2 regions of the Shigella sp. SIG3 genome follow, and region 1 is predicted to be linked to the other one. Evidence: predicted binding sites of a transcription regulator. Region 1 holds the regulator's gene; the other holds the start of a gene.
The links. Region 1 encodes ArgR, which controls arginine synthesis, uptake and breakdown. Its sites were predicted from a motif close to ANTGAATAAAAATACANT; they were not measured.
Positions count from the first base shown of each region.

Region 1 (4,427 bases):
GCGCCGCACAGCAGACCATGTGATATCTGCCCGTAGCGATGATAAACGTCGTCGGTACTTTGGCCAGTTGCTGGAAGAACTGGAAATCTACCAGGAAAAGCTACGCATCTGGCAAGCGCCACCGCAGGTGACGGAACCGGTTCATCGGCTGGCGGGGATGCTCCATAAGTATCAACATGCGTTGACCGATAGTTAAGTCAAAACCGACGCCAAAAGCGTCGGTTTTTTCATGGCTATACTTAGCGATGCACGGCAGAACTCGCCGCGAAACGTGACGGTGGCAACAGATGAATATTTATGCCTTTGATTTTAATGAGATTGAGAGTCAGGAGGATTTTTATCGTGACTTTAGCCAAACCCTTGGTCTGGCTAAAGATAAGGTACGCGATCTTGACTCACTATGGGATGTGTTAATGAACGATGTCCTGCCGCTACCACTTGAGATTGAATTTGTTCATCTGGGAGAGAAAACGCGTCGCCGTTTTGGCGCGTTAATATTGCTGTTTGATGAGGCAGAGGAAGAGCTGGAAGGGCATTTGCGTTTTAATGTTCGTCATTAGCGCAAAAAAAAGCCCCCGAACCGGGGGCAATATCGTCGGACAAAACGATGAGGGTTTATTTGTACAGTTCAGCCGTAGCGTGCCAGGTGTCACCGCTACGAGCTTCAGTAATCTGGTAGGCCGTTGCGCCTTTCTCTTCCGCTTTTTTGTTCAGCATTTCACGTATATCCATTGGCGAAGACGCCACACCACTTACGGATACGGTCCCGATTGCTTCACGATTTTGTGCTTGTGCAGCATCAATGGAGTCGGCAGCGAATGCACCGAAAGAGAGAACAGAAAGTACGCTTAATGCAGCTACAGTGGTTTTGATTTTCATGATTTTTACCTCGACATAATCTTTTAGCTGGGCCTTTGTTTCGTGACCCATATCACAAAATCAAGCATACACTAATTATTGAACTAATTAATACCACGCTAACTGTTTCAGTTGATACTAAGTGTTAAAAATGTGAATTTTAATAACAAAAAAGTATAAAAAACACGGTTATTTATTATTAATTATAGTATTTTCAATTAGATAATGAATTTTGCATAATGTGCTTTTTTTACCGTATGTATTCATTTTGTGAATGATGTGTCGCGGTAAAACGCACTATTCGTTAAATGTATCGCAGGAGAAAGAAGGGGAATGAGAGGGATAAGCAACATTTTCCCCGCCGCCAGAAGCGACGGGGCAGAGATTAAAGCTCCTGGTCGAACAGCTCTAAAATCGCTTCGTACAGGTCTTTGACGGTGAAACCGTTAGCAGGGGTGGTAAAGATGGTGTCATCGCCAGCGATGGTGCCCAGAATACCTTCTGCTTTGCCCAGTGAGTCCAGCAGGCGAGCAATTAACTGCGCCGCGCCAGGGCTGGTATGAATCACGACAACTGCATCGTTGTAGTCGATATCCAGCACCAGATTCTTCAATGGACTGGAGGTGGTTGGTACACCCAGTTCAGCTGGCAGGCAGTAAACCATTTCCATTTTGGCATTGCGTGTACGTACAGCACCAAACTTGGTCAACATCCGCGAGACTTTAGACTGATTAATATTGTCAAAGCCTTGCTCCTGCAACGCGGCGACGATTTCGCCCTGGGAGCTAAATTTCTCTTCTTTAAGTAATGCTTTAAATGCTTTAACTAGTTCTTCTTGCTTAGCCGAGCTTCGCATAAGTCACCCGATATGGTGGTTGATACAACATTATTGTGCATACAGATGAATTTTTATGCAAACAGTCAGCCCTGAAGAAGGCTGAAATAATGTTATGAAAGAGCGGGATTTTATCAAATTTCGTTATTGAGAAACATGCCTGCGTCACGGCATGCAAATTCTGTTTAAAAGTAAATTAATTGTTATCAAATTGATGTTGTTTTGGCTGAACGGTAGGGTATATTGTCACCACCTGTTGGAATGTTGCGCTAATGCATAAGCGACTGTTAATTACGTAAGTTAGGTTCCTGATTACGGCAATTAAATGCATAAACGCTAAACTTGCGTGACTACACATTCTTGAGATGTGGTCATTGTAAACGGCAATTTTGTGGATTAAGGTCGCGGCAGCGGAGCAACATATCTTAGTTTATCAATATAATAAGGAGTTTAGGATGAAAGTCGCAGTCCTCGGCGCTGCTGGCGGTATTGGCCAGGCGCTTGCACTACTGTTAAAAACCCAACTGCCTTCAGGTTCAGAACTCTCTCTGTATGATATCGCTCCAGTGACTCCCGGTGTGGCCGTCGATCTGAGCCATATCCCTACTGCTGTGAAAATCAAAGGTTTTTCTGGTGAAGATGCGACTCCGGCGCTGGAAGGCGCAGATGTCGTTCTTATCTCTGCAGGCGTAGCGCGTAAACCGGGTATGGATCGTTCCGACCTGTTTAACGTTAACGCCGGCATCGTGAAAAACCTGGTACAGCAAGTTGCGAAAAACTGCCCGAAAGCGTGCATTGGTATTATCACTAACCCGGTTAACACCACAGTTGCAATTGCTGCTGAAGTGCTGAAAAAAGCCGGTGTTTATGACAAAAACAAACTGTTCGGCGTTACCACGCTGGATATCATTCGTTCCAACACCTTTGTTGCGGAACTGAAAGGCAAACAGCCAGGCGAAGTTGAAGTGCCGGTTATTGGCGGTCACTCTGGTGTTACCATTCTGCCGCTGCTGTCACAGGTTCCTGGCGTTAGTTTTACCGAGCAGGAAGTGGCTGATCTGACCAAACGTATCCAGAACGCGGGTACTGAGGTGGTTGAAGCGAAAGCCGGTGGCGGGTCTGCAACCCTGTCTATGGGCCAGGCAGCTGCACGTTTTGGTCTGTCTCTGGTTCGTGCACTGCAGGGCGAACAAGGCGTTGTCGAATGTGCCTACGTTGAAGGCGACGGTCAGTACGCCCGTTTCTTCTCTCAACCGCTGCTGCTGGGTAAAAACGGCGTGGAAGAGCGTAAATCTATCGGTACCCTGAGCGCATTTGAACAGAACGCGCTGGAAGGTATGCTGGATACGCTCAAGAAAGATATCGCCCTGGGCGAAGAGTTCGTTAATAAGTAATTGATTAGCGAATAATAAAAAACCGGAGCACAGACTCCGGTTTTTGTTTTGAGCACTCGACTTAATTGGTTGCCGGATATTCCTGAATGGTGACCTGCAGCGTTAACTGCTTATCATCACGCATCACTACAACCGGGATCACCGAACCAGGGCGAATTTCCGCCACCTGATCCATCGTCTCCAGAGCAGAGATGGCCGGTTTGTTATCCACCGAAATAATCAGATCGTTGACCTGAATACCCGCATTCGCCGCTGGGCCGTCAGGTGACACTTCATTAACCACGATCCCTTGCAGTTGATCTATACCACCGCTCTGCGCGTGCAGTGGTGCGATCTCGCGTCCGCCGATACCAATGTAGCCGCGGATCACGCGACCATCGCGGATCAGCTTATCCATAATTTTGGTTGCTAACTGGAAAGGAATCGCAAAGCCGATACCTTCCGGCGTTTCGCCATCGTTACTCTTATCAAACGACAGCGTGTTAATGCCCATCAGTTCTCCCAGCGAGTTCACCAGCGCGCCGCCAGAGTTACCGTGGTTAATGGAAGCATCGGTTTGTAGGAAGTTTTGCCGCCCGGTCGGGTTCAGACCGATTCGACCCGTGGCACTAATAATCCCTTGGGTAATGGTCTGCCCGAGGTTGTACGGGTTACCGATCGCCAGTACTACGTCGCCAATGTGCGGTACGCGACGTGCATTAATTGGAATGGTAGGTAAACCGCCAGTGGCATTAATTTTAAGTACCGCCAGATCGGTTAGAGAGTCAGATCCCACCAGCAATGCTTCAAATACACGTCCATCCTGTAAGGCGACGATGATCTGATCGGCGTCGTTGATGACGTGTTTATTGGTGATGATATAACCGCGTTGATCCATGATTACACCGGATCCCAGGGTGCGGATCTCAAGCTGGTTGTGAGAGTTGGTGTTCAAACCACGGTTGTAAACGTTAACCACCGCTGGCGCGGCGCGGCGAACCGCCAGATTATAGCTGGCAGGCGTCTCATCGGTACTGTCAAATTGCGGAGTGGAAAGCGGGTTAAGGCTGCGCAGCGAAGGCATGGCAACCAGCAGAATAGCGCCGACAATTAATCCAATCGCAACGGAACGTAAGAGCTTCACAAACATGATGGAGGCGTCATTAAAAAAGGGAACGGCAGCAGCATACCACGAGTTAACCGGACATCACACGTCAGCCTGATGCCCGGTTTACGACATTAACGCATCAGCAGATAGATGCTTTCATTGCCGCGTACAATTTGCAGGGCGATGATGGCCGGTTTTGCCGCCAGCACTTTACGCATTTCAGCAATCGAGTTCACCCGATCGCGGTTGACGC
Region 1 covers NZ_JBQZXE010000022.1:26,101-30,527, forward strand. The annotation lists gene aaeB (p-hydroxybenzoic acid efflux pump subunit AaeB) at 1-196, shown strand, start outside; gene ACUU1I_RS06770 (barstar family protein) at 288-560, shown strand; gene yhcN (peroxide/acid stress response protein YhcN) at 616-879, opposite strand; gene argR (transcriptional regulator ArgR) at 1,244-1,714, opposite strand; gene mdh (malate dehydrogenase) at 2,149-3,087, shown strand; gene degS (outer membrane-stress sensor serine endopeptidase DegS) at 3,149-4,216, opposite strand; gene degQ (serine endoprotease DegQ) at 4,306-4,427, opposite strand, start outside.

Region 2 (4,427 bases), on a different contig from region 1:
TCTGGATCTGCTGCAAGCGCGTGCCGAGCCGGATTTAATCATTCAGGCGTTCAATGAGTACCAGCTTTTGTGCGCCCTGCGGGAAGGGCCGTTTGGCGTGGCTGGACTGAATGAGCGAATTGAGCAGTTTATGCAACAGAAGCGCAAAATTCATCGTCATCCGCACTCTCGTTGGTACGAAGGCCGACCGGTGATGATTGCCCGTAATGACAGCGCGCTTGGGTTGTTTAATGGCGATATCGGTATTGCGCTGGATCGCGGGCAGGGGACGCGCGTCTGGTTTGCGATGCCGGACGGCAATATTAAGTCTGTGCAACCGAGTCGCTTGCCAGAGCACGAAACTACGTGGGCGATGACGGTACATAAATCGCAGGGATCGGAGTTCGACCATGCGGCGTTGATTTTACCGAGCCAACGCACGCCGGTAGTAACGCGAGAGCTGGTATACACCGCGGTGACCCGCGCGCGTCGTCGTCTGTCGCTGTATGCCGATGAGCGTATATTAAGTGCGGCAATCGCCACTCGTACTGAGCGGCGCAGTGGTCTGGCGGCGTTGTTTAGTTCGCGGGAATAAACGTAATTGCCGGATGCGACGCACGAGTGTTACGCCTGCCGCATCCGGTGATTTTCATCGCTTACCCTAAATCCGCCATCAACACTTTGGATTTACGCTGGTAGTTGTACAACTGCTTTTTGCTCTCGGGCAGTAAATCAATATCCACCGGGGTAAATCCACGTTCCTGGAACCAGTGAATACTGCGCGTGGTCAGCACAAACAATTTGCTTAAGCCGCTCTGCTTCGCCTGAGCGGCAATGCGTTCCAGCAGAACCTCGCCCCGTGATGAACTGCGGTAATCCGGGTGAACTGCCACACAGGCCATTTCCCCAATCTTCTCTTCCGGGAACGGATAGAGCGCGGCGCAGGCAATAGTCGTGTTATCGCGCTGAATAATGGTGAATTTGTCGATTTCCATCTCCAGCTGCTCGCGAGAACGGCGCACCAGAATACCTTGCTGCTCCAGCGGGCGAATCAACTCCAGAATACCGCCAATATCGTTGATTGTTGCGCGACGAATCTGCTCGGCGCTTTCCATCACAATCTGCGTACCGATACCGTCGCGTGAGAACAACTCTTGCAACAGCGCGCCATCTTCCTGATAACTGATTAAATGACAGCGGCGCACGCCGCTGCGGCAGGCTTTCACTGCGCCACGCAAAAAGCGCACCGTACCGGAGTTGTAATCGCCTTTCTCTTCCTGGGCTTCTACCCGTGCTTGCGCTTCGTTAGGGAAAAGTTCGGAGACAATATCACCGTCGTCATTAGTAACGCCCTGGGAAGAGCAAAAACCAATCATCTTTTCAGCTTTCAGTTTGATGGCTAGTTGAGTGGCAATCTCTTCAGAGGTCAGATTAAAGCTCTCGCCAGTGACTGAAACAGCGACCGGCCCCATTAGCACTATTGCACCGCTTTCCAGTTGACGATGGATCGCGTCTTCATCAATCCGCCGGATACGCCCGCTATGGCAGTAATCCACGCCGTCATCGACGCCCAGCGGCTGGGCAATAATAAAATTGCCACTAACGACGTTGATATGCGCGCCCTGCAGCGGCGTGTTATTGAGACTCATTGACAGGCGAGCAGTAATATCCAGTTGCAATGTTCCCGCAGCCTGCTTCACCAGTTCCAGTGTTTTGGCGTCGGTCACACGTATATTCTTGTGATACAGCGGTTCGTGGTGATGCGCAGCCAGATTTGCGTCGATCTGCGGACGTGCGCCATAGACCACCACCAGACGGATGCCGAGGCTGTGCAACAACCCGATATCATTAACGATACTGGAGAAATTCTCATGCTCAATGGCTTCACCGCCGAGCATGATGACAAACGTTTTTCCCCGGTGGGTATTGATATAGGGAACCGAATGGCGGAATCCCTCGACCAGCTCGGTTTTACGTTCCTTTACCACGGCACACCCCTTTGCATGATTATTTGAAATTATTGTATTTTTATTCTGTTTTTTCGCAGGGTGCAAGTGTAAATTTTATGCGAGAGCGACTTTTTTATCAGTAATGCCGTGAATATAAAAAGAATGTTTACCGTTTATTAGATGACAGATTATGCGTCTTTCGCTAAAGTTTCCGGTCAAATTAGTCGTTTACTTGTTACACAGCTTAGATTTCTTTTGCTCGGGAGAGGCATGTCAGGATCCAACACTGCAATCAGCCGTCGTCGTTTACTGCAAGGCGCGGGCGCTATGTGGCTATTGAGCGTAAGTCAGGTCAGCCTGGCTGCGGTTAGCCAGGTCGTGGCGGTGCGCGTCTGGCCTGCGTCCAGCTACACCCGCGTGACGGTAGAATCAAATCGTCAGCTGAAATATAAGCAGTTCGCGTTGAGTAACCCTGAACGCGTGGTGGTGGATATCGAAGATGTAAACCTGAACTCGGTACTCAAGGGGATGGCGGCACAAATTCGTGCAGACGACCCGTTCATCAAGTCGGCGCGCGTCGGGCAATTTGACCCGCAAACCGTACGCATGGTTTTTGAATTAAAGCAAAACGTAAAACCGCAGCTGTTTGCCCTTGCGCCGGTCGCCGGGTTTAAAGAGCGTCTGGTGATGGACCTCTATCCGGCCAATGCACAGGATATGCAGGACCCGCTGCTGGCGCTGCTGGAGGATTACAACAAAGGCGACCTCGAAAAGCAGGTGCCGCCAGCGCAAAGTGGTCCACAACCGGGTAAAGCAGGGCGCGATCGTCCGATTGTCATTATGCTTGACCCTGGCCACGGTGGCGAAGATTCCGGTGCGGTGGGGAAATACAAAACGCGCGAAAAAGATGTGGTATTGCAAATAGCTCGCCGTTTGCGCTCTCTGATCGAGAAAGAGGGCAATATGAAGGTGTACATGACGCGCAATGAAGACATCTTCATTCCGTTGCAAGTGCGCGTAGCAAAAGCCCAGAAACAGCGTGCTGACCTGTTTGTCTCTATCCATGCCGACGCCTTTACCAGTCGTCAGCCGAGCGGTTCCTCGGTGTTTGCGCTCTCAACCAAAGGCGCAACCAGTACTGCGGCAAAATATCTGGCACAAACCCAGAACGCCTCGGACTTGATTGGTGGCGTGAGCAAAAGCGGTGACCGCTATGTCGACCACACCATGTTCGATATGGTGCAGTCGCTGACTATTGCTGACAGCCTTAAGTTTGGTAAAGCGGTACTGAATAAGCTCGGAAAAATCAACAAGCTGCATAAAAATCAAGTTGAACAGGCCGGGTTTGCCGTACTAAAGGCACCAGATATTCCCTCCATTCTGGTCGAAACGGCGTTTATCAGTAACGTTGAGGAAGAGCGTAAACTGAAAACGGCGACTTTCCAGCAGGAAGTTGCGGAGTCTATTCTTGCGGGGATTAAAGCGTATTTTGCCGATGGGGCAACGCTGGCGAGAAGGGGATGATAAAAAGGCGCTGAATGGCGCTTTTTTTATGGGAGATCAGAAACAAAAAAACACCCGTTAGGGTGTTCAATAATTGGTTGCGGGGGCCGGATTTGAACCGACGACCTTCGGGTTATGAGCCCGACGAGCTACCAGGCTGCTCCACCCCGCGTCACCGTACTGCTTTTACTTCATCAAATTTGATTGGTTGCGGGGGCCGGATTTGAACCGACGACCTTCGGGTTATGAGCCCGACGAGCTACCAGGCTGCTCCACCCCGCGTCCGTGGATGCGCACTATACTCCGCTCGCGTTTTCATGCAACCTTTTTTTTACCCCGATCACGGATTTAGCATGATTTTGAACAAAAACAAACCACTAAAGCTTATTTTTTGTGCGAAATTTGCGTCAGGGAGAGGCTGCTCATTTCATTAAACGCGGCGGTTTGTTATCTTCGTTGCGCCTTATTTTTTAACCTGAAGAAGAGAACAATGAAAGGACGTTGGGTAAAGTACCTTCTTATGGGCACGGTTGTGGCAATGCTTGCCGCCTGCTCTTCCAAACCAACCGATCGCGGACAGCAATATAAAGACGGGAAATTTACCCAGCCTTTCTCTCTGGTGAACCAGCCAGATGCCGTTGGCGCGCCGATTAACGCCGGTGATTTTGCCGAGCAAATTAACCATATCCGTAATTCGTCACCGCGTCTGTATGGCAACCAGAGTAATGTTTATAACGCGGTGCAAGAGTGGCTGCGCGCAGGCGGTGATACCCGCAATATGCGCCAGTTCGGCATTGATGCCTGGCAGATGGAAGGTGCCGACAACTATGGTAACGTGCAGTTTACAGGCTATTACACGCCGGTAATTCAGGCGCGCCATACCCGCCAGGGCGAGTTCCAGTATCCTATTTACCGTATGCCGCCAAAACGTGGTCGTCTGCCGTCTCGTGCGGAGATCTACGCCGGGGCATTGGGCGATAAATACATCCTCGCTTA
Region 2 covers NZ_JBQZXE010000024.1:20,237-24,663, forward strand. The annotation lists gene recD (exodeoxyribonuclease V subunit alpha) at 1-574, shown strand, start outside; gene argA (amino-acid N-acetyltransferase) at 636-1,967, opposite strand; gene amiC (N-acetylmuramoyl-L-alanine amidase AmiC) at 2,199-3,452, shown strand; tRNA gene ACUU1I_RS07110 (tRNA-Met) at 3,527-3,603, opposite strand; tRNA gene ACUU1I_RS07115 (tRNA-Met) at 3,637-3,713, opposite strand; gene mltA (murein transglycosylase A) at 3,922-4,427, shown strand, end outside.
Region 2: a site for ArgR is predicted at 1,999-2,016, ahead of argA (amino-acid N-acetyltransferase). Genes of this name have one in related genera too.